One region of the Gracilibacillus pellucidus genome, then DNA from elsewhere that is predicted to be linked to it. Evidence: predicted binding sites of a transcription regulator. Region 1 holds the regulator's gene; each other region holds the start of a gene.
The links. Region 1 encodes Rex, which represses fermentation and respiration genes when NADH is low (regulators of the CRP and FNR family bind a similar motif). Its sites were predicted from a motif close to TTGTGAAATATTTCACAA; they were not measured.

Region 1 (10,585 bases):
ACTTCAAGTAAAAAAGTTTGTTATCCTTACGGAGAAGTTATGTACTTTTTATCAGTTATACTGGCTTTCGCTTTAATATAAAGAATGCACCAGCAAGAGAGATTAATAGCGCGAAAATCGGCACTAAACTAGTGATTTCTACAACCCGGAAAAAATGAGCTATTAATAATGCAACAAGAGAAAAAATGCCTAAAATAATACAAAATCTAGCGACTGTATACATGTTAAGTTCCATGAATCTCCCTCCTTTTATACCATATTATAACATATTTTTATTTCAACATAGTTTGTAACAAAAAAGACTACCTCCTAAGCTTAGGAAGTAGTCTTTTGCTTCACAATATTACATCATACCTGGCATGCCCATGCCGCCCATATCAGGTGCACCGCCACCAGCAGCACCGCCTTCTTCTGGAATGTCTGCTACTACTGCTTCAGTAGTTAAGAACATTGCAGATACACTTGCTGCGTTTTGAAGTGCTGAACGAGTAACTTTTGTTGGGTCTACAATACCTTCTTCAACCATGTTTACCCATTCACCAGTTGCTGCGTTAAATCCAACACCAACTTTTTCACCTTTTAGACGTTCTACGATTACAGAACCTTCTAAACCAGCGTTAACAGCAATTTGACGTACAGGAGCTTCTAATGCACGAAGAACGATGCTTACACCAGTAGCTTCATCACCTTCAAGCTCTAATCCTGCAACTTGGTTGTATACGTTAAGTAGTGCAGTACCACCACCAGCAACGATACCTTCTTGAACTGCTGCACGAGTTGAGTTCAACGCATCTTCAATACGTAATTTACGTTCTTTTAATTCTGTTTCTGTTGCCGCACCAACTTTAACAACGGCTACACCGCCAGCAAGTTTAGCAAGACGTTCTTGTAATTTTTCTTTATCAAATTCAGAAGTAGTTTCTTCTACTTGGCTACGAATTTGTGCTACACGAGAAGCGATTTGATCTGGAGCACCAGAACCTTCTACGACTGTTGTGTTTTCTTTCGTTACAACTACTTTAGAAGCGCGACCTAATTGCTCAATAGTAGTGTTTTTAAGATCTAAACCAAGATCTTCTGTAATAACTTCAGCACCAGTTAATACCGCAATATCTTCTAGCATTGCTTTACGACGGTCACCGAATCCAGGAGCTTTTACTGCTACTGCATTAAATGTACCGCGAAGTTTATTTACTACTAATGTAGCAAGTGCTTCACCTTCTACATCTTCAGCGATTAAAAGAAGTGGTTTACCTTGTTGTACAACTTGCTCTAGTACAGGTAATACTTCTTGGATATTATTGATTTTCTTATCAGTAATAAGGATGTATGGATCTTCAAGCTCTGCTTCCATTTTATCTTGGTCTGTTACCATGTATGGCGAAGCATAACCACGGTCAAATTGCATACCTTCTACTACTTCTAACTCAGTAGAGAAACCTTTAGATTCTTCAATAGTGATAACACCATCATTACCAACACGTTCCATTGCTTCTGCAATCAATTTACCTACTGTTTCGTCAGCAGCTGAAATAGAAGCAACTTGTGCGATAGAATCTTTACCTTCAATTGGGTTAGAGATTTTACGTAATTCTTCTGTAGCGATTTCTACCGCTTTTTCGATCCCACGACGTACACCTACAGGGTTTGCACCTGATGCAACGTTTTTAAGACCTTCTTGAATCATCGCTTGTGCAAGTACTGTTGCAGTAGTAGTACCATCACCAGCTACATCATTTGTTTGTGATGCAACTTCTGATACTAATTGCGCACCCATGTTTTCGAATTTATCTTCTAATTCGATTTCTTTAGCGATTGTTACACCATCGTTCGTAATAAGTGGTGCACCGAATTTTTTATCTAAAACAACGTTACGACCTTTTGGCCCTAAAGTTACTTTTACCGCATCTGCAAGTGTATCCACCCCACGAAGCATTGCGCGACGTGCGTCTTCACTAAATTTTAATTCTTTAGCCATTGTAAAAAACCTCCTTAAAAATATAGAAAAACGTTATGTTATTTATCCTAAATGATCTTCGCTATACTTAGCCTACGATTGCTAAAATGTCGCTCTCACGAAGAATTAAGTATTCTTTACCTTCATATTTTACTTCTGTACCAGCAAATTTAGAGAAAATAATTGTATTACCTTCTGCTACCTCAAGCGCAACTTTTTCTCCATTGTCTGTTACACGTCCAGAACCAACAGCTACAACTTTACCTTCCTGTGGCTTTTCTTGCGCAGAATCTGGAAGAACAATTCCACTCGCTGTTTTTTCTTCTTGTTTTACAAGTTCAATAATGACACGATCACCTAATGGTTTAAGCATCTTTGTTACCTCCTTGGATTTCTCATTCATTATTTGTCGATTATTAGCACTCGTTAGTTAGGAGTGCTAACACAATTATTATGATAATGAACTATCTATTTTTTTGCAAGTATTTTGACAGTTATATAGCAAAAAAATTTCTCCGCTTCTTTACACATACTTCTATGTATAGACGTAGTGTTTTAATTTTATTCTAAAGTTGTGTTAAAATACGTATCATGACAGTAAAAGATTTGTAAGGGAGTCGTTATTCTTTGCCAAGAAAATATATTTACTTAATTGTGACGTACATTGTTACGCAGTTTTCGATTATCTTAGCTCGACCGTTTATACCTGCAGATATGACGTATGAAGAGCTAGAAATTTTTGCTGCAAATTGGAGTATCGTATCATTTAGTGTAGCTACCATACTATCCATTATTATTCTAAGAGATGAAATAAAAGAGTTCTTTCAATTAAAGCAAAAGAAAATTGGCTCAATTATTTTATGGTCTGTACTTGGTGTTTTTATGGCGATGTTTGCACAAGCACTTGCCGTTTTAGTCGAATTTGTTATCTTTAGAATTCCACCTGGTTCAGAAAATACAATGAATTTAACGGATACTGCTCGTCAAACCCCGTTATTTATTATGCTGATTGCTGTGCTAGGACCTATCTTAGAAGAATTAGTTTTCCGTAAAGCTATTTTCGGTTCACTTAATAAAAGGATGAACTTCTTCCTAGCTGCATTAATATCAGGACTTGTCTTTGCACTAGTTCATCAAGACTTTGATCACATTTTAATTTACACATCAGTAGGAATGGTTTTTGCCTTTCTATATGTACACACGAAACGAATCATCGTACCAATTATTGCACATATGTCGATGAATAGTATTGCTCTAATTGCACAGTTCTCTCAAGATCCAGAGGAAATAAGACAGATAAGAGAACAATTCGAGCAGTTAATGATGATTCTTATTGGAGGATAATAATATTATGCGTATTTCACCTTTACGTTCTGCCATCTTTTATTTTGCATTAGGTATATTGTTTACCTATATTGCTATTCAATCGGCAGACGATACTGTGTTTAGTTTTATCACGATCTTATTAACAGCATTTGCAACAATTGACTTCGTTGTTGCGATTAGACTGATAAATCTACACTTTCGTATAAAAAAAGCGAAGAAAGAAAAGGAAAAATAGACGCTCATCGGCGTCTATTTTTTTACGTTCTATTCATCGCTGTTCTCTAATGGATAATGCTTCATAAAATAAGCCAAGGATTGTAATTCTACTGCTAAGTCAATATGGTGTACACGGACATTTTCTGGTACAGTTATTCGTGCCGGAGTAAAATTTAATATGCCATTCACACCAGCTTGTATAAGACGATCGGTAATATTTTGTGCCTCTGACAATGGTACAGTTAGAATTGCTACTTCAATATGCTCCAGATGTTTCTCCAAATCGTTAATATGGTGTACTTGAATATCGCCAATTTCTTTGCCAACTTTATCTGCATCCGCATCAAAAGCGATTTCAATTTTTGTATTATTATTTTTAGTGAAATTATAGTTTAAAAAAGCGGTTCCTAAATTACCTACTCCAATTAAAGCAACAGGTGTATTTTCATCTTGATCTAACGTTTTACGGAAAAAGCCTAATAAATACTCCACATTATAGCCGTATCCCTTTTTCCCTAACGCACCAAAATAAGAAAAATCTCTTCTGATCGTTGCAGAATCTACTTTGATTGCATCACTCAATTCTTTCGATGACACACGTGATTTTCCTTGAATATGAAGGTTGTTTAAAAAACGGTAATAAAGTGGTAGGCGTTTTGCCGTCGCTTGTGGTATTTTATTCTGACTCAACATCGATCATTCCCCTTACTACACTTCGGTTTAAATTTGTGAATGTTTTTACTTATGTTTTATTTTAACAGAAAAGTAGACAATTGTCGTGAAATAATTCACGAAGGCAGAATGCACTAGCTTGCAGTGGTATCTGCTTTCCGATACACTTAACGTAGTAGAGGTGAGTACAAATGATTTATTTACAAACGAACAATTTAACGAAAAGATTTGGCGCTGAGCTAATCTTATCTAATATAAAACTAGAAATAAAAAGTGAAGATCGTATTGCCATTGTTGGGCGCAATGGAGCTGGTAAGTCTACATTACTAAAAATAATTGCTAATCAACTTAGTTATGATGAAGGAGAAATCCACAAACCAAAAGATGTATCATTAGGCTATCTTGCCCAACATACTGGTCTTGATTCAACGGAAACGATTTGGGATGAAATGTTGAAGATCTTTGAGCATTTTCAAAAGGAAGAAAAATCGATACGCCAGATGGAGCAACAAATGGGAGATCCTGATTTAATCACTGATAATCAGAGATATGAACAATTACTTGCTAGTTATGATCAAAAACAGGAAAATTTTAAACTTGCTGGTGGATATCAATATGAAGCAGATATTAAAGCAGTTCTAAATGGTCTACATTTTCCTGAAAGCATGTGGACAACCTCGATTGCAACATTAAGTGGTGGCCAAAAAACACGACTAGCATTAGGTAAGTTACTCTTAACAAAGCCTAATATTCTAATCTTAGATGAGCCGACTAACCACTTAGATATTGAAACATTAACATGGTTAGAAGGCTATTTAAATAACTATCAAGGAGCTGTCGTCATCGTATCGCACGACCGCTATTTCTTAGACAAAACAGTAAACACTGTCTATGAAGTATCACGTCAACATTCAACGAAATTTCATGGCAATTATAGCGATTACTTACAACAAAAAGCTGCAAACTATGAACGTGATCTAAAACTTTATGAAAAACAACAAACAGAAATGAAGAAGATGGAAGAATTTATCCAAAAAAATCTTGTTCGTGCATCCACAACAAAACGTGCACAAAGTAGACGAAAACAATTGGAAAAGATGGAAGTAATGGATAAACCAGCTGGAGATGAAAGCTCAGCCAAGTTCTCCTTTACAATTGACAGAAGAAGTGGGAACGATGTATTGAAAATTAATGACCTTGCATTCCGTTACCAAGAAGCAGATCCATATATATTTTCACAGCTAAATCTACACCTTGATCGTGGAGATAGCATGGCACTTGTTGGACCTAATGGTGTCGGAAAATCTACCTTATTAAAAACGATTATTGGACAGTTAGATCCTGCTTCAGGCAGTATTCAACTCGGAGCTAATGTACAGATCAGCTACTATGATCAAGAGCAAACACAATTAAACGAGAAGAAGACTGTTTTGAATGAGCTTTGGGATGAATACCCGATGATGAATGAAAAGGACATTCGTACCATACTAGGTAACTTCTTATTCACTGGTGATGATGTGTTACGTCCAGTATCTGCTTTAAGCGGTGGGGAAAAAGCGCGCCTTGCTCTAGCAAAATTAATGATGGAAAAAGCAAACTTCCTTTTGCTTGATGAGCCAACTAACCACTTGGACTTAGATAGTAAAGAAGTGTTAGAAGCCGCATTAATAGATTATCCAGGTTCTATTCTATTTGTTTCACATGATCGTTACTTTATTAATAAAATTGCTACACAAGTATTAGAAATGCAATCGAACAAGACGACGCTATATTTAGGTGATTATGATTATTATATAGAGAAGAAGCAGGAAGAACGCGAACTTGCTGAATTGAAAAAAACAGAAACACAAGCAGTAGAAAAACCAGACAATACGAAATCTAACTATGAGAAAGAAAAACAACTAAAAAAAGAACAACGTAAAAAGGATCGCCGTATTAAAGAAATAGAAGAGGAGATTGAACAAATCGAACTTGAAGTAGAAGAAATCGATCAATTACTATGTGATCCAGAGATTTTTCAAGATCATGAAAAATCATTAGAGCTAACAACCAAAAATGATGCCTTAAAAGAACGATCAGAAGTATTAATGGAAGAATGGGAAGCATTACACGAATAGTGTAAAAGGACATTTTGCCTATCCAGCATGATGTCCTTTTTTATCTCCCACTTATTCACAGTCTTATCCACTTATCTATATTTGTTTTATCAGTTATCAAGTGTTTTATCCACATTATCCACAGAAAAACAATAATTTTTCCACAATTCTGACTAATTTTATCGTACTTGTTATATCAACATTTATAAGATCGTTCATTTCGTGTTGTGGATAACTTAAATTATCCACACTTTTATATTTTTTTATACTGTAAGACATTGAAAAACTCAGCAGGATAGTAAAAAACACTAGAGCATTTATCGCTCTAGTGCTGATCTTCTTGCATATCTTTCTAAACTTAAGCTTGGATTGGCATTTAAGTCCCAGCCTGATCGATGTCCTTGATTGTAAGCAATCGATCCTGCTGCTGCAATCATCGCGGCATTATCCGTACAAAGTGATAACGGAGGGAATAATAACTCCATCTCTTTTTCTTGTTGGAACTTATCTTGCATTGCTGTTCGTAGCCCTTTATTTGCCGCTACGCCTCCTGCTACAATCACTTGTTTCACACCGTATTGTTTCGCAGCCTGGAATGTTTTTTCTGTCAATACTTCGACAACACTTGCTTGAAAACTTGCAGCTACATCTTCTTGCTTGAACGTTTCACCCTTTTGCTTCGCGTTGTGTAGGGTGTTGATAACTGCCGATTTTAATCCACTAAAACTAAAGTCAAAAGAATCTTCTTCTAACCATGCACGAGGGAAATCAATATTTGCCTCCCCAGCATGTGCTAGTTGGTCGATTTTGGGACCACCTGGATATGGCAACTCTAATGTTCGTGCAACTTTATCATATGCTTCACCTGCTGCATCATCTCTAGTTTCACCAATAATCTCAAACTCACCGTGATCTTTCATTAAAATTAATTCGGTGTGGCCACCAGAAACAACTAATGCTAATAATGGAAATTCGAATTCTTTTTCCAAACGATTCGCATAAATATGACCAGCGATATGATGAACACCTACTAGTGGCTTTTGATGTGCATATGCTAAACCTTTTGCCGCATTGACACCTACTAATAATGCACCTACTAACCCAGGTCCTTCTGTCACGGTCACAGCGTCTATATCTGTCATTGTTACATTTGCTTGTTTAAATGTTTCCTCTAAGACAATCGTAATCTGTTCGACATGATGTCTTGAAGCAATCTCAGGAACTACGCCACCAAAACGTTTATGGCTTTCTATTTGAGAAGCTACTACATTAGCAACGATTTCTCGACCATCTTTTATAATTGCTGCAGCTGTTTCGTCACAGCTTGTTTCAATCCCTAATATATATTCACTCATAATTTCACCCACAATACTAAAGCATCTTCTTGATTATCGCTATAATAATTTTTTCTGATTCCACCAGGTTCCATCCCAAACTTCTTATACATACGTTGAGCAGTAAGATTAGACACACGTACTTCTAACGATAAATGATGAATCTCATGTGCAACTGCATAATTAATCACATATTGAAATAACCCTTGTCCATAACCCTTACCTCTATAATCCGGATCGATCGCTATATTCGTTATTTGCGCCTCGTCTAACACCATCCAAGAACCACAGAAGCCAACTACTTGTTCATTGACTGTCGCAACAAAGTATTGCGCATGCTTATTGTTAGTCAACTCTTCTTCATATATATATCTCGGCCATGGAGTTGGAAATGAACGCTCTTCGATAGTCTGTACGAAATCTATATCTGATAACTCCATTTTTCGAAATGCAATATTAGCCATTTTTCTCTTGTTCCTTCAACCATTTCACTTCTGCTTCTACTAAACGGATATAATTCGGTGTTAACTCGTGGACATTCTCTTTATCATAAGCTTCTGCCATAAGTGCTAATTGTCCTGGGCGAGGCAAATGATCGATCAAAGAAGGAAAAATAGCGAATTCTCCTAATCTTTCTTTAATCACTTCTTCATGCAACACGATATCTTGACTAAGAAATAGGACGGGCTGTTCATATTTCTTCAGTTCATCGAGCCACTGTTCCATTACTATATTTTGATCTTCTTGTTTCACTTGAATTTGGCCGTCCACACATTCATATAGTCCTGTATAGACTAAGCCTCGACGCGCATCAAAAAAAGGTGAAATCAATATATTTTGCACATGCGCATTTTGTGCTAATAACTCTAAGCTTGAGATTGCAACAATCGGAATATTAAGTGTCCATGCCATCGTTTTGGCTGTTGATAAACCAATACGCACTCCTGTATAAGAACCAGGGCCTTTGGCAACAGCGATCATATCTAATTGATCTGATTTTGTTTCTGTTTGCTGCATAACATAATCAATCGCAGGCATTAAACCTACAGAATGATTTCGTTTCATATTTGCCGTATACTCTGCTTTTATTTCACCATCTTTGCTAACCGCTACTCCTAATAATTGATTAGAAGTATCTATTGCTAATACATTCATTCCTGTAGCTCCTTACATACTGATTCAAAATGATCTCCAAGTGGAGTAAAAATCAGTTTTCTTGTTTCATCATCCACTCTTTTTATTTGAATTTCTAATCGTTCTTTTGGAAGATACGCCTCAATAAAATGTGCCCATTCTACGACTGTAACACCTTCACCACGAAAATATTCATCAAAGCCGATATCCTCTTCACTATTTTCCAAACGATATACATCCATATGATACAACGGCATTTCACCCATATATTCTTTTACAATAGTGAACGTCGGACTATTGATTGTCCTTCTTACACCTAATCCAGCTCCTAATCCTTTTGTAAAAGTTGTTTTACCTGCTCCTAAATCACCTTCTAATGTGAGAACATCATTAGGTTGCAATAACACTGCTAACTTATTTGCTAACTGTTTAGTCTCTTCTTCTGTTCTCGTTTCGAAGACATATTGACTCATTATTTTATCACCCTCTTAGATGTGTGTAGCCTGACTTTGCTAACTTATTTAATGTATTACCATCACGCAACCAAACAGTACCATTCTTTTTTTCATCGTCCTGTACCATTCCAATTGCTGTTATCTTTATATTTGTTTCTTTTGCTATCTTCTGCAATGTAGCCCAATCATTCGCTGGAACAGTCCCTATTAGCTCGAAGTCCTCTCCACCTGATATCTTCCAATCTAAACATTGCTCTAGTGTAAAATCTGCTAATAACGGATGACTAGGTACTTGATGATAGTCAATAATCAAGGTTTTATTAGAAGCTTTAGCAATTTCATTTGCCTCATTACTAATACCATCGCTTATATCATTTAACGCCATTCTCTCTATACTACTACAATGATTAATAAAAGACACTCTTGGCGTTGGCATTCGATGCCTATTAATCACATACTGATATCGCTCATAATCTGTTTCCGATTCGTCCAATAAAATATGCAAGCCGCAAGCTGCATCTCCTATTGTCCCCGTTACAAAGATTATATCATTTTCTAGTGCATCACTGCGATATCTAGCTTGTCCTTTTAAAACTGTTCCTAATACAGTAATAGAAAGAACTAATTGTTTCCCAGAAACCGTGTCTCCTCCAATTAAGTCCATCTTATATGTGCTAGCTAATTCATCCATTCCTCGATATATTTCATGTAATGCATGAGAAGACCAACTATCCGGAATAACGATAGAAACAACATAAGCAACAGGCTTTCCCCCCATAGCTGCAATATCACTTATATTTGCAGCTAAAGCTCTATAACCTATATGAAAAGCGTCTGTAGTTTTAGTAGAAAAATGAACATTTTCCACCATTGTATCTACTGTCATAATTGTATCTTCATTCGTATATCTGACAATTGCTGCATCATCACCAATTCCTTTTACTACAGAAGATTGACGATAATATGCTGGTTGAATGGAATCAATAAAATCAAATTCTTCCAACAACCTCACCTCCAAAAATTGCTACATATATGTATCATACCAAATACTCAAACAAGGTAACAGTTTATTCTGCTAACTTCTACTATCTATATAGTAGAAAAAGACGTTTCCATCATATTTTCCTTAACGCACAAAAAAACCTTAAGCATCAGAACTTAAGGTTGAATAATATCATTAGTTATTAAAAAAATGGCGGTCCGGACGGGACTCGAACCCGCGACCTCCTGCGTGACAGGCAGGCATTCTAACCAACTGAACTACCGGACCAACTAATTATTTCATTTTAAAATTTGGTTGCACCCAATGGGCACTACGATTATTTTCTAACATAGAAGTTTATTCAACGTAGTAAGAAAATTTTGGTTGCGGGGACAAGATTTGAACTTGTGACC
Region 2 (10,585 bases), on a different contig from region 1:
AAACATACGATGTCTGGTTTGATACCAGCAGCTTCAAAGCTGAAGAATGTTCCAGTACGCCCAATCCCTGCTTGCACATCATCGATAATAAGTAAGATACCCCAACGACGACAAAGCTCTTCGACTTTTTTCAACCATTCAAAGCGGGCAGCATTAATTCCTCCTTCACCTTGTACCGTTTCAACAATCATGGCTGCTGGGATTGCTACACCACTACCATTGTCTTCAAGGAATCGCTCAAGATAAACAAGTGTATCGTGATCTACATAGTTGTCATATGCCATCGTAACAGTGTTTTGTAATGGAATACCGGCACCTTTACGTTTCATCGAGTTACCAGTGACGGATAGGGAACCGATAGTCATTCCGTGGAAACCACCTGTAAAACTAATAATATCTGTACGGCCTGTTACTTTACGAGCTAGTTTCAGTGCGCTTTCAACTGTATTTGTTCCAGTTGGTCCAGGGAACATAACTTTATAATCAAGATCACGAGGTTTTAAAATGATATCTTGAAATTTTTCTAGAAATGTAGCTTTTGCTGTGGAAGCCATATCTAAAGAGTGGGTAATACCATCACTTGTGACATACTCTACTAGTTTTTCTTGCATATGATCATCATTGTGGCCATAGTTGAGTGCACCTGCACCAGAAAAGAAATCAATATATTCTTTTCCATTTTCGTCCCACATTTTATGTTTCTTCGCTTTTGTGAATACTTTTGGAAAGCTACGAACATAACTACGTACAGCAGATTCGTGTTGGTTAATAATATCAAGATTTTTACTCATGTTTTAGGTTCCTCCTAAGATCGTATTTAGTTAATTCAGAAAATACGAAATATTTTTATTTTTACTTATTAATTGGACCTATGACAAACTTAAATTCTTCTTCATGTTCATCACCTGGAAAAATGTCCTTGGTAAAAAACTCGCTAGAATGAATATCAGTATGAAAGTCACGAGCTATTTTTTGGAATAACGATTGTGATGCTTTGTTATCAGGTGTAATCGTTGCTTCGACAAATCGGACAGCTTTACATGCATCACTCGCTAATAGGGAATGTAGCATTTTCGATGCTATGCCTTTTCCTCTTTGGGATGCATCCACACCAATTTGCCAAACAAATACAGCATCTGGTCTTTTTGGGGGGATAAATGCGGTAATAAAACCAACCACTTGGTTATGTTGTTTTGCAACGACACAAGTCTCACTAAAATACTCACTCATTAAGAGGTATTTATAAGGAGAATTGGTGTCTAATGTTGACTTGGTAACTAATTCCCACATGGCTGCTCCGTCTTCTTTAGACGGTTTAGAAAAGATGACCTGATCTGACGCAGCTACTTTGCTTTCGTTTAAAATCACGGTTTGCTCCTTTCTTTGTAACAAAATACTTGTTCAAGTAGTACATAATTTATCTTAAAGAAAACGTTATCTATTCGCAAATTGCTTATAACGTGATTAAACTGTATTAATCTTAATCTCTTATGATGAGTGTTACTCAATTACAGTAGCTTTATAAATCCTTTGATATTGTCATGTATTCTTACAAATGAGCAAGATTTGCCAATTAATCAAAAAGTAATTTTAAAATATAAAACTACTAAAAAAGAGGCCTTAAGCCTCTTTTTTAGTAGTTATTATTGATTATTCTTTTACGCTTGCTGGTACTTCTACGCCTAATTTAGCAGCAACACCTTCTGCTAATGCAGGATCTACTTTATAGAATAGTCCTAATTGACGTTCAACAATACCTTCACGAGTTACGCCACTTAAATGATCAGCGAAGTTTTGCATTAAATGATCGCGTTCTGCATCATCCATTACATCACGGAATAAGGCACGTGGTTGAGAATAGTGATCATCACTATCGTAAGCAACACTATCAGCGAAACCATTTACTTCGAATGGGTTAATTTTGTTTTCTGGTGTTTCTTTAGGTGTTTCATCAAAACTATTTGGTTCATAATTTGGAGCACTTCCACCATTTCCATCGAAGCGCATTTGTCCATCGCGTTGATAGTTATTAACCGGTGCTTTTGAACGGTTAATTGGTAATGCTTCATGATTTGCCCCAATACGGTAGCGATGAGCATCAGAATAGGCAAATAAACGACCTTGAAGCATTTTATCAGGAGATGCTTCGATACCAGGTACAAAGTGACCAGGTGAGAATGCAGCTTGTTCTACTTCAGCAAAATAGTTCTCAGGATTACGGTCTAATACCATTTTACCAACTTCCACTAATGGATAATCAGCGTGTGGCCATACTTTTGTTACATCGAATGGATCATAACGATAATCTTTTGCTTCAGCAGCAGGCATAATTTGTACTTTTAGCGTCCAAGCAGGATAGTCGCCTTCTTCGATCGCATTAAATAAGTCTTCTGTATGATAATCTGGATTAGTTCCTGCTATTTCATCTGCTACTTTAGGGTCTAGTCCTTTCACACCTTGCTCACTAATAAAGTGATATTTAACAAAGAAAGCTTCTCCATCTTTATTTACCCATTTGAATGTGTGGCTTCCATACCCATTTTGGTGACGAAGAGTTGCTGGAATACCACGGCTAGAATGTAGGTACGTAATTTGGTGTAGAGATTCAGGTGATAATGACCAGAAATCCCAAACAGCATTCGGATCTTTTAAGTTAGTTTGTGGATTACGTTTTTGAGTATGGATAAAGTCTGGGAATTTAATCGCATCACGAATAAAGAATATAGGTGTATTGTTCCCAACTAAATCATAGTTACCTTCATTTGTGTAGAATTTAACTGCAAAACCACGAGGGTCACGTACAGTGTCAGCAGATCCTAATTCACCAGCAACTGTAGAGAAACGGATGAACATAGGCGTTTTCTTACCAACTTCTGATAAAAAGTCTGCTTTTGTATATTTAGAAACGTCATTTGTTACTTCGAAATACCCATGAGCACCGGCACCTTTTGCGTGTACAACTCGTTCTGGAACTCTTTCACGGTTAAAGTGAGCTAATTTTTCTAATAAATGAACGTCTTGGATTAATGTTGGTCCTCTATGGCCTGCAGTAATGGAGTTTTGATTATCCCCAACTGGAGCACCAGAGGCAGTAGTTAAGTAATTTTTTTCTTGGCTCATATAAAATAACACCTCTCCTTTAATCTATATTACATGTTTTATTATAATAGAATTCTTATAAAAATCAATATTTATTTATAATAATTTTAAATAAACTTTTTCTGAATATTTCATTTATCACGGTGCATAAGTCCGTAAAACCTCCATTTCAAGGTTCGAGTGAAAACGAGGAAGCGAAGATGGGGGATAAACGGACGCTAACTCCCTGATAAGTTTCGCTAACAATCAGTGGGAGTCAAAAATTCCCACTGATTGAAGTCTCACTTTATAATTCTTTACCCGGAAGGGAGCGAATTTAAACAAAAAAATTGAGCAGCTTTTTAAAGCTACTCATCATAGAATGGGAAACATCCTTAACTTTTGTTGATTGGGGGTAACAAAAGGTATGTGTAAAGGGAATGTTTCATCACTAATTGTGATTAAGTTCAGTATAACGATAATGATAATCATTTGCAACTAAAAAGTGATAAGTTATGCAATTTTTCTGAACATCCATATTTTTGGTAATAACAGTAATTCGGAATAAAAGTCTAACATTCATTGCGTGCGAATAAAAAGAAAATTCTAATAATTAGGTGTATACTATTGATAGTAAAGGAAGTGATATAGATGATGGTATTAGAATTAGAACAGGTTGGACTTAAAAAAGAGGGAAACTGGATATTAAAAGAAATTAATTGGAAAATTAAAAAAGGGGAGAATTGGACGTTATTAGGATTAAATGGTGCAGGGAAAACAGCATTATTACATATGTTATGTGCGTATTACTTTCCAACAGAAGGTCATGTTAATGTGATAGGTAAGCAATTTGGCAAAGATATACTTGGTGAGAACTTACGACAGCAAATTGGGATTGTCTCCTCTACATTAAAACAACGTATCTATGGTACTGATACAGCTTACCAAGTTGTATTAAGTGGTGCATTTGCATCAATCGGCTTATATGAGGAACCAACAGATGCAATGCGTGCGAAAGCACAACAATTATTAAAGGATTTAGATTGCTTCTCTTATGCGAACCGGGCTTATCGAACGCTTTCGCAAGGGGAGCAACAACGTGTGTTAGTTGGACGAGCACTGATGAATGATCCGAAGTTGCTCATTTTGGATGAACCAACCAATGGCTTAGATTTTATCGCAAGAGAGAAGTTATTAGTATCCATTGAACATATTAGTAAGGGAGATAAAGCACCATCGATTATTTATGTAACACATCATGTGGATGAAATATTACCAACTTTTTCTCATGCACTTTTATTACGCGATGGACGAGTATTTAATCAAGGTTTGACAAAAGATATGATTAACTCAGATAATTTAACTAACTTTTTTGATATGCCTGTCGAGGTAGATTGGTCTGAAAGGAGACCAAGATTGAAGAAGAAATAACATCATAGGGGTACATCATATGCTTCAGCGTTTAAATCAACTATTACAACGAATCATGCCATTAATTGCACCATCAAGTGTAGTGATTGGTGTATTGTTTGCTAACTTTTTTATTCAATTTGAAAATTGGGTAATCTGGATCTTTGCGTTTATGACTTTTGCTGGAAGTTTGAGTTTGAACTTCGTTGCGCTATATCGCGTGATTAGTCACCCTTTATCCATTATTATTGCGCTTTTAACTCTACATATTATTATGCCGTTATGGGCGTTTTTAATTGGTTCGGTTACATTTAGTGGAGATCATTTTACGATTACAGGATTAGTATTGGCGATGATTATTCCAACAGGCATAACCAGTTTTATCTGGGTTTCCATAAACAATGGGAATGTTGCATTAACCTTATCACTCATTTTAATTGATACAATTCTTTCGCCATTTATTGTGCCGTTATCCTTATCTCTATTTGTCGGCACTTCTGTCGACTTAGAAGTATGGTCGATGGTGAAGGGATTGTTCATCATGATTGTGATCCCGTCGATTATTGGAATGATCTTGCATGAAGCCACACATGGTAAAGTACATGAAGAATGGAGTCCGCGATTAGCTCCTTTTTCCAAAATTGCTTTAGCACTGGTCATTATGATTAATAGTTCAGAGGTAGCGGATTATTTCATTCATGTTGATTGGCACCTAGTGAAGGTTGCGATTACGATGTTCTTGGTAGCTGCAAGTGGATATTTTATTGCATGGCTATTGTCCACATGGTTAAAAAGAGATACACAAGATATTATCTCCTTAACCTTTAGTAGTGGAATGAGAAATATTAGTGCAGGAGCAGTTATTGCGGTTCAATATTTTCCATCGCCAGTAGCTGTGCCAGTTGTAATTGGGATGCTGTTTCAGCAAGTGTTGGCATCATTATATAGTAAGTTTTTAAATCGAAGGAAAGAATGATTTTTTCTTCATTAATTAAGCACCTTCTTAATAATATGAGAGTATAGAAGAAAAGAGAGAAGGTGCCCTTTTTGATTACATGGTTGTCTTTTGTTTTATTGTCATTAGCAACTTTTCGTTTAACAAGGTTAATTGTTTATGATAAGATTACAGGTTTTATTCGAGCACCCTTTTTTGAGGTGGAAGAGAAATGGCTGACTGATGGTACGGTAGAAGAGACAGTTACATTTAAGGGACATGGATGGAAAAGGTGGATAGGTGAATTATTACGTTGTCATTGGTGTACAGGTATTTGGTCATCGATTATTTTATTTATTGGATTCCATTATTATTCTATTGTATTTATCCCTATTATTATTGTTCTGGCTGTAGCAGCGGTCGCATCGATTATAGAAGTAGTGATATCTTATTTTATTTAATTATTCGTGCCCTTTCTCTTGTTTCCACTACAATTGCATGATTTTCTTTTTTTGCCTTTTTTACGCTTGCTGATCGACTTTTGAGTAATATTTGACATAATCAAATCTCCTTCATTGTACAAGATTAAAATCTCTTTCTATTTATATTTTATGTGTTAACTATCAAATCGTTCTCAGATAAGGTAAAAAAGGTAATGCTGTCCATTATCGATGCTCCAAACCAACAAAAATGGTTTGGAGCAAGTTTGTTTTGGCGTGTGTTATAATGACTGTATCATTTTTTATCATGGTGCATGAGTCCGTAATACCCCCATTTCAAGATTCGAGTGAAAACAAAGAAGCGAAGATGGGAGATAATCGGACTCTAACGCCCTGATAAGTTTCGCTAACAATCAGAGGGAGTCAAAAACTTCCACTGATTGAAGTCTCACTTTATAGAGAGAAGGGAACGGTTTTTCATGTGGATTGTTATTATTGTTTGTATTATTGCGGTGATTTCTGTGTTAGCGTTATCAATCATGACTTTGAATAAGGGCTATGGGTATAAGCATACAGTTGATCCTCTACCAGATGACATAAATCAGTCAAATGAACAACAATCAGAAAAAAAGGAAGAATAATAGAATGCCCCCCTTGCTCAAAAAATGTAACATGTCACTAAATTAATAGTTATTAAAGACAGAATAGTGAGATAATTTATGGTAAGATGAGCGTATGATAAATGCATAAATATAATCAATAAGTATAATGAAATGAAGAATGTTAAGGGGGAAATATGAAGATGACATCAGTAGGAAGCCTATCCTCTATCAAGAATGCAAGCAATATTTTAGAAGCAATTGGGGAGAATATACTAGTTGCAGATGCTAATTATAACCTTATTTGGATGAATCCAAAGGCAGCGAAACTATTATCTACTGTTACTTCCTACTTTTATGTGAATAATGTGGAAGAAATGATTGGTAAAAACATGAACTTTTTTCACCAAGAAAAGGCAGATCGATCGAGAAGGATAATGAACAAGTTAACAGATACTCATTCAACAAGGATCAATATTAAGGATAAGTATATAGCGGATATTATTATTAATCCAGTTCGTGATGAAGGCACTATCGTTGGATATGTAATTATGTTAATGGATGTTACCACAGTAGTAGAAGAAGAGGAAAGAAAAGAGCAAATGATTCAGGAATTGTCAGCGCCAGCATTACATATATGGGATAATACACTTGCTGTTCCGATCATCGGCTATTTAGATTCAAAGCTATTTAATATTATTTTGGCAAAGCTCTTAAAACAATGTGAAAAAGAGGATACAGAATATGTCATTATTGACTTTAGTGGTATGAAGCAATGGGATAATGGTTTACCTAAGAAAATTAGTGAGATGATTACTTGCTTATCTGTTATGGGAGTAGAGTGTTTGTTTGCTGGAGTTAAACCAGATCTTGCTCAGTGTCTAGCAGCAAATAATGGAGTGCTTAATGTTCCTAAATTTGCAACGACCAAAGTAGCGATTAAACATATTATTTCACAGTAATACGTATGTATAAAAAACGAAAGCTAGTTATTTATGACTAGCTTTCGTTTTGATGTTAGTTCATAATCCTATTACTGATTGAAGTCTTATAATGAAGCTTTGTAAATGGCAATAGAATCGTCGCGATTTAATTTTTTGAAGTTACCAAATTCAGGTCTTGCGATAACTGTTTTGTCCGCCATTTCTTCAATGCTATCTTCAGTAATATCGTAATCAGACAAGCGAGATGGTGCCCCAATGCTATTCCAAAATTCACGAAGTTTTTTAATACCTTCAAGTCCAACTTCTTTATCTGATTTACCATTTGGATCAACGTCAAAGACGCGGACAGCGAATTGTTTGAAGCGATCTACATTTTCATCAATTACATATTCCATCCAGTTCGGGAAAAGAATAGCAAGTCCGCCACCGTGTGGAATATCGTGGACAGCAGATACAGCATGCTCAAGATTGTGTGTTGCCCAGTCACCTTGATATCCCATATTAACCATTCCATTTAACGCCATTGTTCCGTTATACAAAACTGTTGCACGAAGTTCTTCGTTTTCTAAGTCTGCTACCATTTTAGGTGCTGTTTCGACCATTGTTTGTAGAATCCCTTCTACCATGCGATCTTGTAGTAAAGTATTTTCTTCGTGATGGAAATAATGCTCTAAGGCGTGAGACATGATATCTACCATACCATAAATTGTTTGGTTTTCTGGTACTGATTTAGTGAAAGCAGGATCTAAAATAGAGAAAGTTGGGAAGGTATATGGACTACCCCATCCGTGTTTCTCATTAGTCTCCCAATTAGTAATAACAGATCCACTGTTCATTTCTGAACCAGTTGCTGCTAGTGTTAGGATCGTACCGAATGGAAGTGCAGATGTAGCTGTTGCTTTTTTCGTGACAATATCCCAAATATCATCATCTGATTTAGCACCTGCTGCAATTGCTTTTGTACAGTCAATTGTACTACCGCCACCTACTGCAAGAATAAAGTCAATATTTTCTGTTTTACAAATTTCAATACCTTTTCGTGCTGTTGTTACACGAGGATTTGGCTCGACACCACTTACTTCAAAAATGTTTTTGTTTTCAGCTTTTAATATGTCGATTACCTGGTCATACAAGCCGTTACGCTTAATGCTTCCGCCTCCGTATACAAGCAGAATATTATCACCGTATTGTTGTAATTCTGTTTTTAGGTTTTCCAATTGTCCTTGACCAAAGTACAATCTAGTTGGGTTTTGAAAAATAAAATTTTGCATAGCTGTTACCTCCTCATATAATCAACATTCCTTTTTAATATGGCAATAAAATCAGTATATGTAAAGAATTCTGCTTCATCCGTAATTGTGAACAAATTCTGAATATTAATAAAAGTAGGTGAAAATGTTCAACGATTCACATGACAAAACAAAAAAGGAAGTATATACTAAAAACATAGAAATTATGCTCAATACTGAACAAAGTATAAGGGAGGAAAGTGAAATGAAAACAGTAGAGGAATTGGATAAACAAAACGTAGCATGGCAAGATTTCAGGCCAGGGCGCTGGCAGCAAGAGATTGATGTGCGAGATTTCATTTTGAAGAACTTTACCTTGTATGATGGTGATGAAGTATTTTTATCAGAAGCAACAGAGAATACATTAGCGTTATGGGAAAAAGTGATGGAATTAACGAGGCAAGAGCAAGATAATGGTGGGGTATATGATTTAGATACAGAAATTGTGTCTACGATTACTTCACATGAGGCAGGATATTTAGATAAGTCAAAGGAACAAATTGTCGGAGTACAAACAGATCAACCTTTTAAACGCTCATTGCAGCCGTTCGGTGGTATTCGTATGGCGGTAGCTGCTGCAGATGCATATGGTTATCAAGTTGATGAAAATGTTGTGAAGAATTTCACAGATTATCGTAAAACACATAATCAAGGTGTATTTGATGCGTATACGAAGGAAATGTTATTAGCTAGAAAAGCAGGAATTGTAACTGGTCTTCCTGATGCATATGGTCGAGGGCGAATTATTGGAGATTATCGTCGAGTAGCGTTATATGGTGTAGATAGATTGGTTACTGATAAGCAGGATCAGCTAAAAATTGTTGGTGGGAACGGACAAATGGCAGAGGAGGTCATTAGAGAACGCGAGGAAATAACGGAACAAATTAGGTCCTTACAAGAATTAAAACAATTAGGGGAGATTTACGATTTTGATCTATCAAGACCTGCAAAAAATGCAAAAGAAGCGGTGCAATGGTTGTATCTAGCTTACTTAGCTGCAATCAAAGAGCAAAATGGTGCAGCGATGAGTCTTGGTAGGGTGTCTACTTTTTTAGATATTTATATCGAAAGAGACTTAGCAAAAGGTGATTTAACAGAGAAAGAAGCACAGGAATTGGTCGACCACTTTGTGATGAAACTCCGCCTTGTGAAATTCGCTAGGACGCCTGAGTATAATGAATTATTTAGTGGCGATCCGACATGGGTAACAGAATCAATTGGTGGTATCTCATTAGATGGTAGACCACTTGTAAGTAAAAATTCGTTCCGCTTTTTACACACGTTAACGAATTTAGGCCCTGCACCAGAGCCAAACTTAACGGTGCTATGGTCAACAAGATTACCAGAAGCATTCAAGAAATATTGTGCTAAGATGTCGATTGCTACAAGCTCGATTCAATATGAGAATGATGATCTAATGCGGGAAGAATATGGCGATGATTATGGTATTGCTTGTTGTGTGTCAGCGATGCGTATCGGTAAGCAAATGCAATTTTTCGGTGCACGCGCGAATTTAGCTAAAGCATTACTTTATGCGATAAATGGTGGGGTAGATGAAAAATTGAAAAAACAAGTAGGCCCAGGATATGCTCCGATTGCTTCTGAGTATTTGGCATATGATGAAGTGGTGGAGAAATATGATGATATGTTAGAGTGGCTAGCAGGTCTGTATGTTAATGCGTTGAATGTTATTCATTACATGCATGATAAGTATAGCTATGAGCGGTTGGAAATGGCACTTCATGATAAAGATGTGTTTCGAACGATGGCATGTGGTATCGCAGGTTTGTCTGTTGTAGCAGATTCATTGAGTGCGATTAAGTATGCAAAGGTCAGAACGATTCGAGATAAAAAAGGTTTAGTTGTTGATTATGAAATAGAGGGCGATTTT
Region 3 (10,585 bases), on a different contig from region 1:
AGGGGCATTATTACTATCCAATTTAGTATCGACCAATCTGCATAAGTTAGATCGTCGAGAAGATTATACATTACGTCAAATTTATTTTGGGCGAATGATTTTATTTGTTATCGTTGGTATTTTGCAAGCTATCATCGCCAGTATTGGGGATTTAACGATACTTGGTGTTTATGCGCATAATCCAGTCCAATTTGTCTTGTATTCGATCTTTATATCCATTGTCTTTATGACGATTGTCTATACCTTTGCATCGATACTCGGTAATATTGGAAAAGCGCTCATGATTATTTTGTTAGTGTTGCAGTTATCTAGTAGTGGAGGAACCTTCCCAGTGGAAGTGGCACCACCATTCTTCCAACATGTACATCCGTTTATTCCGTTTACATATGGAATAGATTTATTGCGCGAAGCTGTTGGAGGAGTTGTACCAGAGGTTGTTAGGTACAATATGATAATGCTTGCCATCTTCTGGGGTGTTGCGATCATTATCGGTGTAATCTTGAAGCCGTTACTTGCTAAAAGGATTGACCATACTGCTCGTAAATCAAAAGATAGCCGATTGGTAGAATAAGATATCGTCTTGCGAGATAACTGTACTTGTTCACAAGATAAGTAAAAGAATCTCGCGAAGGGGAGAAGGAATCACGTTAACAGAAAAAGAGTGCCTGTAAAAATAACAGGGCACTCTTTTTTGATAGATTAATTTCGAATCAAGTGATCAAAGGCACCTAGTGATGCAGTTGCACCTGATCCCATTGAAATGATAATTTGTTTGTAAGCACTGTTTGTACAGTCTCCTGCTGCAAATACACCAGGGATACTTGTTGTACCACGTTCATCAACAACAATTTCACCAAATTTATTTAATTCAACGGTGTCTTGTAACCATTCTGTATTAGGTACGAGACCGATTTGAATGAAGACGCCAGCAAGTGCGATACTTTTCTCTTCTTCTGTTTCACGATCAACATATTTAAGGCCTTCAACTTTGTCAGAACCGTAAATTTCAGAAGTTCTAGCGTTTGTAAGAACTGTCACATTAGATAAACTATGTAATCTCTCTTGTAAGACTTTGTCAGCTTTCAATTCTGGTGCAAATTCAATCAGTGTGACATGTTTAACAATTCCTGCTAAGTCAATCGCAGCTTCTACTCCTGAGTTTCCGCCACCAACAACGGCAACATCTTTTCCTTCAAAGATAGGACCATCACAGTGTGGACAGTATGCTACACCTTTGTTTTTGAACTCTGCTTCACCAGGAACATTGATATTACGCCAACGTGCACCTGTTGAAAGGACGATTGTTTTACTTTTCAGTGTCGCACCGTTTTCTAATTCAAGTTCAAAAAGATCCTTCTTCTGAAGAGATTTAGCACGCATAGAGTTCATAATATCCACATTATAATCGCGTACGTGTTCTTCCATATTCGCTACTAGCTTTGGACCTTCTGTATATTTCGTTGTGATGAAGTTTTCGATACCAAGTGTATCTTGTACTTGACCACCAAAACGTTCGGCAACGATACCAGTTCGGATACCTTTACGTGCAGCATAGATCGCAGCACTTGAACCAGCAGGACCGCCACCAACAACTAGTACATCATAAGGATCTTTTTCGTTTAGTTCAGAAATATCCGCTGTGCTTCCTAATGCTTCTAAAATACTTTCGATAGTTTGACGACCATCAAGGAATTGCTCGCCGTTTAAGTAAACAGAAGGGACAGCAAGAATATCTTTACTATCTACCTCTTCTTTAAAAGCAGATCCTTCGACCATTGTGTGTGTAATATTAGGGTTGACAACACTCATAATATTTAAAGCTTGTACAACATCCGGACATTTTTGACATGATAAGCTGACATATGTTTCGAAGTTTAGTGGACCTTCTAGTTTTTTGATTTGTTCAATAACAGCATCTTCTACTTTAGGTGCACGTCCACTTACTTGTAATAATGCTAGTATTAGAGAAGTAAACTCATGACCAAGTGGAACACCAGCGAAAGTAACGCCAGTGTCCTCACCAACACGATTAATGCTAAAGCTTGGTGTACGGTCAAAAGATCCATTCTCTACTGTAATTCGGTTAGACATACTTGCGATTTCTTTCACAAGTTCATCTACTTCTTTTGAAACATTGTCAGATCCAACACTTACTTTAATAACAATGTCGCTTTCTAACAGTTTCAAATATTCATTAAGTTGAGATTTGATTTCTTGATCAAGCATTTTGACCCTCTTTTCTTATATTTTCCCTACTAAATCGATGCTTGGCTTAAGTGTTTCTCCGCCTTCTTCCCATTTTGCTGGGCAAACTTCGCCTGGGTTGTTACGTACGTATTGAGCAGCCTTGATTTTGCTAATTAGTGTACTAGCGTCACGGCCAATACCTTCTGCGTTAATTTCTGCTGCTTGGATGATACCATCTGGATCGATGATGAATGTTCCACGGTCAGCTAAACCTTCCTCTTCGCGAAGTACATCGAAGTTTTGAGAGATAACGTGTGAAGGGTCACCAATCATTGTGTATTCGATTTTTCCAATAGCGTCAGAGCTTTCATGCCATGCTTTGTGAGTGAAGTGAGTATCTGTAGAAACAGAGTAAACTTCAACACCTAATTTTTGTAATTCAGCATATTGATTTTGTAAATCTTCTAATTCTGTTGGGCATACGAATGTGAAATCAGCAGGGTAGAAGCAAACAATGCTCCATTGACCTTTTAAATTTTCTTCTGTTAGATCTAAGAATTCTCCTTGGCGGAATGCAGATGCTTGAAATGGTAATACTTCTTTTCCGATTAATGACATAATGATTGTCCTCCTTGAATTTTTCTTTTTTTGGATACTTTCTCTATAAATAGTATCCATTACTTTATACACATTATTATAAAGTATATTTTATTACAAGTGAAATCCAAATGAGATAATTCATAAAATTGTAAAAATATACGCTTTTTATGTAAGTGTGTAAGCTGTAGACGCTTGTTATATCAACTTATCCACGCTTTAAAAAGAAAAAACATAGATGTGAAATGAATCACAAAATAATATTTTATTGGCTGATAAGATGAAGGCAAATAGTGTGGAGAAAGGGTGCACAATAAATGAAAAAGGTTCAAAAATTACAATTGCCATTACAAACATTAAGTCTTGTCGTTGGTTTTATGGTTTGGGTATTGCTTTCATCTTTAATGAGTTTTATTAAACAAGATATTAGTCTGACGGCAGGACAAATTTCTTTTGTTACTGCAATACCTGTTATTTTAGGGTCTATTTTGCGTATTCCACTAGGCTTTTATACGAATCGTTTTGGTGCAAGAGGATTATTTGTATTAAGTTTAATTTTTCTTGTATTGCCTGTTGGTTATCTTGGTATGGCAAAAAACTTCATAGATTTAATTATTTCAGGATTGTTCTTAGGTATTGGTGGAGCAGTATTCTCTGTTGGTGTTACGTCATTACCTAAGTATTATCCGAAAGAAAAGCATGGATTTGTGAACGGGATATATGGTGTAGGGAATATCGGTACAGCCATTACGTCATTTGGTGCACCGATTATTGCTGGTATGTTCGGTTGGCGAGTAGCTGTATGGACGTTTATTATCCCATTAGTATTATTTGCGTTACTGAATTTTCTATTAGGTGACCGTCATGAACCGAGAGTGGAGACATCATTAAAACAACAAGTTCTCGGTGTCTATCGAAATAATAAGTTATGGTTTTTAAGTATTTTTTACTTTTTAACGTTCGGTGCTTTTGTTGCACTCACTGTCTATTTGCCAAATTTTCTTGTATCAGAATTTCAATTATCAGAGGTGGATGCAGGGCTGAGAACGGCAGGCTTCATTGCGTTATGTACGGCATTGAGACCTGTTGGTGGTTGGTTAGGTGATAAGTTGAATCCTTTTAAAGTATTAATGGTAGTCTTTGGAGGTCTGACTGTTTCTGGAGTATTATTATCTTTCTCACCAACCATTACACTATACACAATTGGCAGTTTGTCTGTAGCGGTTTTCGCTGGAATTGGTAATGGTACTATTTTTAAACTTGTTCCGTTATATTTCACGAAGCAAGCAGGGATTGTGAATGGTATTGTCGCAGCAATGGGTGGATTAGGTGGATTTTTTCCGCCAATCATTTTGACCTTTGTGTTTGACCTCAGTGGACACTATGCGATAGGTTTTATGGCATTATCCCAATTTGCATTAGCAAGCTTAATTATTATTATCTGGATGTATTATACAGATAAATTGAATTTATCCAATTATATTGTAAACAATGCAGGTCAAGGAATTTTAGTTACTGATGAAAAAGGAAAAATCACAAAAATTAATCGTGCCTTTCAACAAATTACTGGTTACAGTGAGGAAGAAGTACTTGGTCAGAACCCTAACATCTTAAGTTCAGGAAAGCAGGAACAACATTTTTACACAGAAATGTGGAATCAATTGCAAGAAAAAGAAATATGGCAAGGGAAAATAACGAATAAACGAAAAACCGGTGAACTATACACACAATGGCTCTCCATCAGTGTGCTAAAAGATGGTGGAGAAAACATAACCAATTATGTCGGTGTATTTAGTGAATTGCATAAATAATCAAAAGCCGCAAGCTCCTTCATAAAGAGCTTGTGGCTTCTTTTATTCATTATCTTACCCGGGGGAGTCCAGCGATTTTACTGATGAAAAGAACAAGCATTCCAATCAAAAGTGTTAGCAAAACTCTTTACTAAGAAAAGCGCCATTGAAAACATCTTCATAAATTCTTCACTATATCATTCTGAAAATGTGTATATTTTTGCTATAATGAAATAATGGATATAGAATCTTCATTATTGGAGGATTTGATAGTGTATAATATCGATGAATGGAAACATATCTTCAAGTTAGATCCTGCTAAAGAGATCGCGGAAGAAATGATAGATAAAGTGTGCGAATCAGGAACAGATGCTATTATAATCGGTGGAACTGATAATATCACATTAGATGGTGTGCTGCGCTTGTTAAGCAGTATTCGCCATCATGATATACCGGTTATTTTAGAAATATCAACAATAGAATCTGTCACGCCAGGTTATGATTATTACTTCGTGCCGATGGTGTTAAACAGTCAAGATAAAAAATGGATGATGGACATCCAACATCAAGCAGTTACCGAATATGGCGATGTGATTAACTGGAATGAAATGTTTGCAGAAGGCTATTGCATTATGAATGAACATTCAAAAGTATTTAAGCATGCTAATTGCAAGCTGCCGACGGATGAAGAAGCAATTGGGTATGCAAGAATGGCAGAGCACTTATTAAGGTTACCTTTTTTCTACTTAGAATATAGTGGGACATATGGTGATGTATCACTCGTACAATCGATTAGTGAAGAACTAGATAACACGAAGTTAATATATGGTGGCGGTATTGAGACGAAAGAACAAGCAGCTGAAGTGAGTGCTTTTGCTGACATTATTGTGGTCGGAAATGCTTTATATGACAATCCGAAAGAAGCATTACTAACGGTACAAGCAACAAAATAAAAGGACGGTGTTAAGATGAGTCGGATGATGCACGACTTATTAAAAGGATTAAATAAGGAACAACGAGAAGCAGTACAGCATACAGAAGGACCGTTATTAATTATGGCTGGAGCAGGTAGTGGGAAGACTCGTGTACTTACCCACCGTATTGCTTATTTATTAGACGAAAAAGACGTTTCCCCGGGAAGTATTTTGGCGATTACGTTTACTAATAAAGCGGCACGTGAAATGAAAGAAAGAATTGCTGGGCTAGTCGGTTCATATGGCGAAAATATGTGGGTATCTACCTTCCACTCGATGTGTGTACGTATTTTGCGAAGAGATATTGATCGAATTGGTTACAGTCGAAACTTCTCTATTTTAGATAGTAGTGATCAGCTTACTGTTATTAAAAATATCGTGAAAGATAAAAACATTGATGCTAAAAAATTTGAGCCGAGAGCGATTCTTGGAACGATCAGTAGTGCGAAAAACGAATTAGTCACTCCTGAGAAATATGCCGAGTCTGTTAATGATTTTTATGCTCGTCAAGTTTCAGAGGTGTATACGGAATATCAGCGCCGTCTTCGTAAAAACCAAGCATTAGATTTTGATGATTTAATTATGCAGACGATTCATTTATTTAAACGTGTACCAGAGATTTTAGAATATTATCAACGCCGTTTTCAATATATTCATGTCGATGAGTATCAAGATACGAACCATGCCCAATACTCATTAGTCAAACAATTGGCAGCACGTTTTCAAAATCTTTGTGTTGTAGGGGACTCTGACCAGTCTATCTATGCATGGCGTGGTGCAGATATATCGAATATCCTTTCTTTTGAGAAAGATTATCCATCTGCTCGTGTCGTGTTGTTGGAGCAAAATTACCGATCGACTAAGTCAATTTTACAAGCTGCCAACCAAGTAATTGAAAACAATGCTGGTAGAAAACCGAAAAATCTTTGGACAGAGAATCAAAATGGTAATAAGATTCGTTATTTTCAAGCATCGACAGAACGTGAAGAAGGCTTATTTGTAGCAGAGCGAATTGAAGAGTTGATTAGAGGAAACCATTATAAACATAAAGATATCGCAATCCTTTATCGAACAAATGCCCAATCACGTGCGATTGAGGAAACATTTATGAAAGCAAATATTCCTTATCAAATGGTCGGCGGTACAAAGTTCTACGACCGTAAGGAAATTAAAGATTTGCTTGCCTATTTACGTTTAATTGTGAATCCAGATGATGACATTAGTTTTGCTCGAGTAGTCAATGTGCCGAAACGTGGTATTGGAAAAACGTCGATGGATAAGTTAGAGGCTTATGCTGCGGCAAACGATATTTCTTTTTATACAGCTGTACAAGAAGTAGATTTTATCGGTGTTAGTGCCAAGGCTGCCAAGTCTTTAATGGAATTTGGTCAAATGATTAAAAATTGGGAGCAACAACAAGAGTTCTTATCTGCAACAGATATGGTTGCAGAAGTAATTGAAAAAACAGGTTATGAAGAAATGCTTCATAATGAACGTAGCATTGAAGCAGAGACGCGTTTAGAAAATATTGAAGAATTTAAGACCGTTACAAAGCATTTTGAAGAAACAAATGATGATAAAACATTAGTTAACTTTTTAACAGACCTAGCGTTAGTTTCAGATATTGACCGTATGGATGATGATCCTACAGCAGATGATAGTGTAACAATGATGACATTACATGCGGCAAAAGGTTTAGAGTTTCCTGTCGTATTTCTCATTGGTATGGAGGAGAGTGTGTTTCCTCATAGCCGTTCATTAATGGATGAGGAACAGATGCAGGAAGAACGCCGCCTTGCTTATGTTGGTATCACAAGAGCTGAAGAAATGTTACATGTTTCACATGCGAAAATGCGTACACTATTTGGGCGAACAAATATGAACCCTATCAGTCGCTTTATTGATGAGATTCCGGCAGATTTAATCGAAGGGAAAGAAAGTATGCAAGAATCTACCTTTGGTTCATCATTTGGTCGTGGACGCATGTCTATTAATGACCAGGACTTACCTTTTGAAAAGAAACAACCTGAAAAACCGAAGCGTAAGCCTGTGCGCAATGTGAATCAAACTACTGGCGGAGAAAAAGAAGCGTGGAATGTAGGCGACAAAGCAAATCATAAAAAATGGGGACAAGGAACAGTTGTGAAAGTAGAAGGTTCTGGTGATGCAATGGAATTAGATATTGCCTTCCCAGCACCAACCGGCATTAAACGACTGCTTGCTAAGTTTGCCCCAATTACGAAAGCGTAAATAGGAGGTGCTCATATGACAGAACAAGAAGCACGCCAACGGTTACAGGAATTAAGAGAAGAATTAACAACATATAATTATCAATACCATGTATTAGATAATCCGACTGTTTCGGATGCAGAATATGACGAAAAAATGAAGGAATTAAAAGCAATTGAAGCTGAATTTCCTGCGATGATCACACCGGATTCACCATCGCAACGTGTAGGTGCAGAACCACTAGAACAATTTGAAAAAGTGACACATCGTGTGCCAATGTTAAGTTTAAGCAACGCTTTTAATGAAGGAGATTTACGCGACTTTGACCGTCGTGTGCGTGAAGGTTTAGGAACAGATGATGTCACATATGTGTGTGAATTAAAGATTGATGGTCTGGCGATCTCATTACGATATGAGGATGGTTTATTTGTCCAAGGAGCAACACGTGGAGATGGAACGACTGGTGAGGATATTACGAACAATCTAAAAACGATTAGAAGTATTCCGCTTAGTATTAAAGACCATTCAGCTATTGAAGTACGTGGAGAAGCATATATGCCACAAAAAGCATTTGTTTCTTTAAATGAAGCACGCGAGAAAAAAGAGGAAGAACCGTTCGCTAATCCAAGAAATGCAGCTGCAGGGTCATTAAGACAGCTTGATCCGAGGATAGCCGCAGAACGTCAATTGGATATTTTCCTTTATGCAGTAGGAGAGTGGGAGTCCGGTGAGCTAGAAACACATAGTGATAGACTTACATACCTCAAGGAATTAGGTTATAAAACAAATCCAGAATGGCGAAAATGTCATGGTATAGACGAAGTGCTACAATATGTAGAACGATGGGTCGAAAAGCGTGCAGCATTATCTTATGACATCGATGGTATTGTTATTAAGGTCGATAATCTAGAAGCGCAAGAAGAACTAGGGTTTACGGCGAAAAGTCCACGCTGGGCCATTGCTTATAAGTTTCCAGCAGAAGAAGCAGTAACGAAATTAATTGATATTGAATTAAGTATTGGAAGAACCGGTGTGATTACACCAACGGCGATACTAGAGCCTGTAAAGGTAGCTGGAACGACTGTACAGCGAGCTTCTCTTCATAATGAAGACTTGATTCAAGAAAAAGATATTCGGATTGGTGACACGGTTGTGATTAAGAAAGCTGGAGACATCATTCCGGAAGTTGTGCGAGTAGTTATGGATATGCGAACAGAAGAGCAGGAACCTTTTGCCATGCCAGAAAGATGTCCGTCCTGTGCTGATGAACTTGTCCGCTTAGAAGACGAAGTTGCTTTACGTTGTATTAATCCAAATTGTCCAGCACAGTTACAAGAAGGATTGATTCATTTCGTATCAAGGCTTGCGATGAATATTGATGGATTGGGAGAAAAAGTTGTCGAACAACTATTCCAAGCGGAATATATTCATACGATTGCAGACCTTTACCGCTTAGAACGTGATGAATTGTTAAAGCTTGAACGCATGGGTGAAAAGTCAGTCGATAATTTATTAAAAGCAATTGAACAGTCTAAAGAAAACTCATTAGAACGACTGTTGTTTGGTCTAGGTATTCGGTATGTCGGTTCAAAAGCGGCTAAAACATTAGCAGAGCATTTTGAAACGATTGACCGTTTGCAAGAGGCAAGTTTTGATGAATTAGTAGCGGTAGACGAAATCGGTGATAAAATGGCTGACTCCATCGTGCAATACTTTGAAGATGAGAAGGTCCGTCATCTAATTGCCGAGTTGAAAGAGTTAGGCTTAAATCTTGCCTATACAGGTCCTAAACGAAGTGAAGCACAAGCTGATGACAGTGTGTTTGCAGGTAAAACGGTTGTATTAACAGGAAAATTATCTATTTACACGAGACAAGAAGCGAAACAACATATCGAAGCGCTAGGTGGTAAAGTAACAGGTAGTGTAAGTAAGAAAACAGACCTGTTAATTGCTGGTGAAGATGCTGGATCTAAATTAGAGAAAGCAGAGAAGCTAGAAGTAGAAGTTTGGGATGAAGCAAAACTACAAACAGTGTTAGAGGGGGAAGCATAATGAAAAAAATGATAGCTGTCCTCTTCCTATTCGTTTTGTTAGTCGGATGTGCACCAGATTTCGGTGAGCGAGATGAGGCGGTCATTGATGAAAGTATCGATGAATCAATGCCAGAAACAGCGATCGTACCAAAATATAATTTAAGAGAAGACAATTACCGTGTGTTAATTGATTCTAACTTAAGTAAAGCTAGAGGAGTTATTACGAATCAAGTGGCAAATCGTTTGGATATTGATGAATTGGAGGAAGGACTGCGCAGGCATTCGATGGAAGTATATGATCCTGACACGTACTATTTTCAAGAAGGTCAATATTTAACAGATGATATACTATATAGTTGGTTAGATCGTTATGACGAAGATTCCAATCCAGAAGGTTTAAACCCTGAGGCAGATGAATCGAAAGAAGACGATGAAAGAAAAGAAGAAGAGGAAGATAATCCTAAATACTTGTCACATATTTTAGAGCAGAATTATTTGCAAAGAACGGAAAATGATTCGGTTGAGTTAGCAGGAATCTCGATTGGGATTGCAATGAAATCTGTTTATCGTTTCCAAACAGAAATTGGTGGACCGTATTATTATCAAGATATCTCTGAAAAAGAAATGATGAATGAGGCGAATGAGATTGCTGAAAAAGTAGTGGAACGAATTCGCCAAATGGAAGGATTAGAAAATGTACCGATTATGTTATCGGTCTTTCGTGAAGAATCTCAAAGTTCATTAGTTCCAGGTAATTTTGTAGCAAAAACAAATA

Region 2: pflB (formate C-acetyltransferase) is a predicted target of Rex. The motif match lies at 8,801-8,818, and genes of this name have one in related genera.
Region 3: SH601_RS12540 (nitrate/nitrite transporter) is a predicted target of Rex. The motif match lies at 3,023-3,040, and genes of this name have one in related genera.

Annotation. Positions count from the first base shown of each region.
Region 1 covers NZ_JAWZSR010000015.1:25,235-35,819, forward strand. The annotation lists gene SH601_RS16510 (hypothetical protein) at 56-235, opposite strand; gene groL (chaperonin GroEL) at 344-1,978, opposite strand; gene groES (co-chaperone GroES) at 2,046-2,330, opposite strand; gene SH601_RS16525 (CPBP family intramembrane glutamic endopeptidase) at 2,585-3,301, shown strand; gene SH601_RS16530 (YdiK family protein) at 3,309-3,518, shown strand; gene SH601_RS16535 (redox-sensing transcriptional repressor Rex) at 3,548-4,192, opposite strand; gene SH601_RS16540 (ABC-F family ATP-binding cassette domain-containing protein) at 4,363-6,288, shown strand; gene tsaD (tRNA (adenosine(37)-N6)-threonylcarbamoyltransferase complex transferase subunit TsaD) at 6,585-7,622, opposite strand; gene rimI (ribosomal protein S18-alanine N-acetyltransferase) at 7,619-8,065, opposite strand; gene tsaB (tRNA (adenosine(37)-N6)-threonylcarbamoyltransferase complex dimerization subunit type 1 TsaB) at 8,058-8,756, opposite strand; gene tsaE (tRNA (adenosine(37)-N6)-threonylcarbamoyltransferase complex ATPase subunit type 1 TsaE) at 8,753-9,208, opposite strand; gene thiL (thiamine-phosphate kinase) at 9,216-10,202, opposite strand; tRNA gene SH601_RS16570 (tRNA-Asp) at 10,384-10,460, opposite strand; tRNA gene SH601_RS16575 (tRNA-Met) at 10,554-10,585, opposite strand, start outside.
Region 2 covers NZ_JAWZSR010000005.1:60,509-71,093, reverse strand. The annotation lists gene ectB (diaminobutyrate--2-oxoglutarate transaminase) at 1-791, opposite strand, end outside; gene ectA (diaminobutyrate acetyltransferase) at 853-1,365, opposite strand; gene SH601_RS10295 (catalase) at 1,651-3,120, opposite strand; gene SH601_RS10290 (ABC transporter ATP-binding protein) at 3,733-4,509, shown strand; gene SH601_RS10285 (bile acid:sodium symporter family protein) at 4,529-5,464, shown strand; gene SH601_RS10280 (DUF1360 domain-containing protein) at 5,536-5,883, shown strand; gene ytzI (YtzI protein) at 6,342-6,503, shown strand; gene SH601_RS10270 (PAS domain-containing protein) at 6,665-7,423, shown strand; gene SH601_RS10265 (iron-containing alcohol dehydrogenase) at 7,510-8,676, opposite strand; gene pflB (formate C-acetyltransferase) at 8,900-10,585, shown strand, end outside.
Region 3 covers NZ_JAWZSR010000007.1:77,270-87,854, forward strand. The annotation lists gene SH601_RS12525 (YhgE/Pip domain-containing protein) at 1-571, shown strand, start outside; gene ahpF (alkyl hydroperoxide reductase subunit F) at 700-2,226, opposite strand; gene ahpC (alkyl hydroperoxide reductase subunit C) at 2,242-2,805, opposite strand; gene SH601_RS12540 (nitrate/nitrite transporter) at 3,102-4,595, shown strand; gene pcrB (heptaprenylglyceryl phosphate synthase) at 4,847-5,527, shown strand; gene pcrA (DNA helicase PcrA) at 5,543-7,798, shown strand; gene ligA (NAD-dependent DNA ligase LigA) at 7,814-9,829, shown strand; gene SH601_RS12560 (CamS family sex pheromone protein) at 9,829-10,585, shown strand, end outside.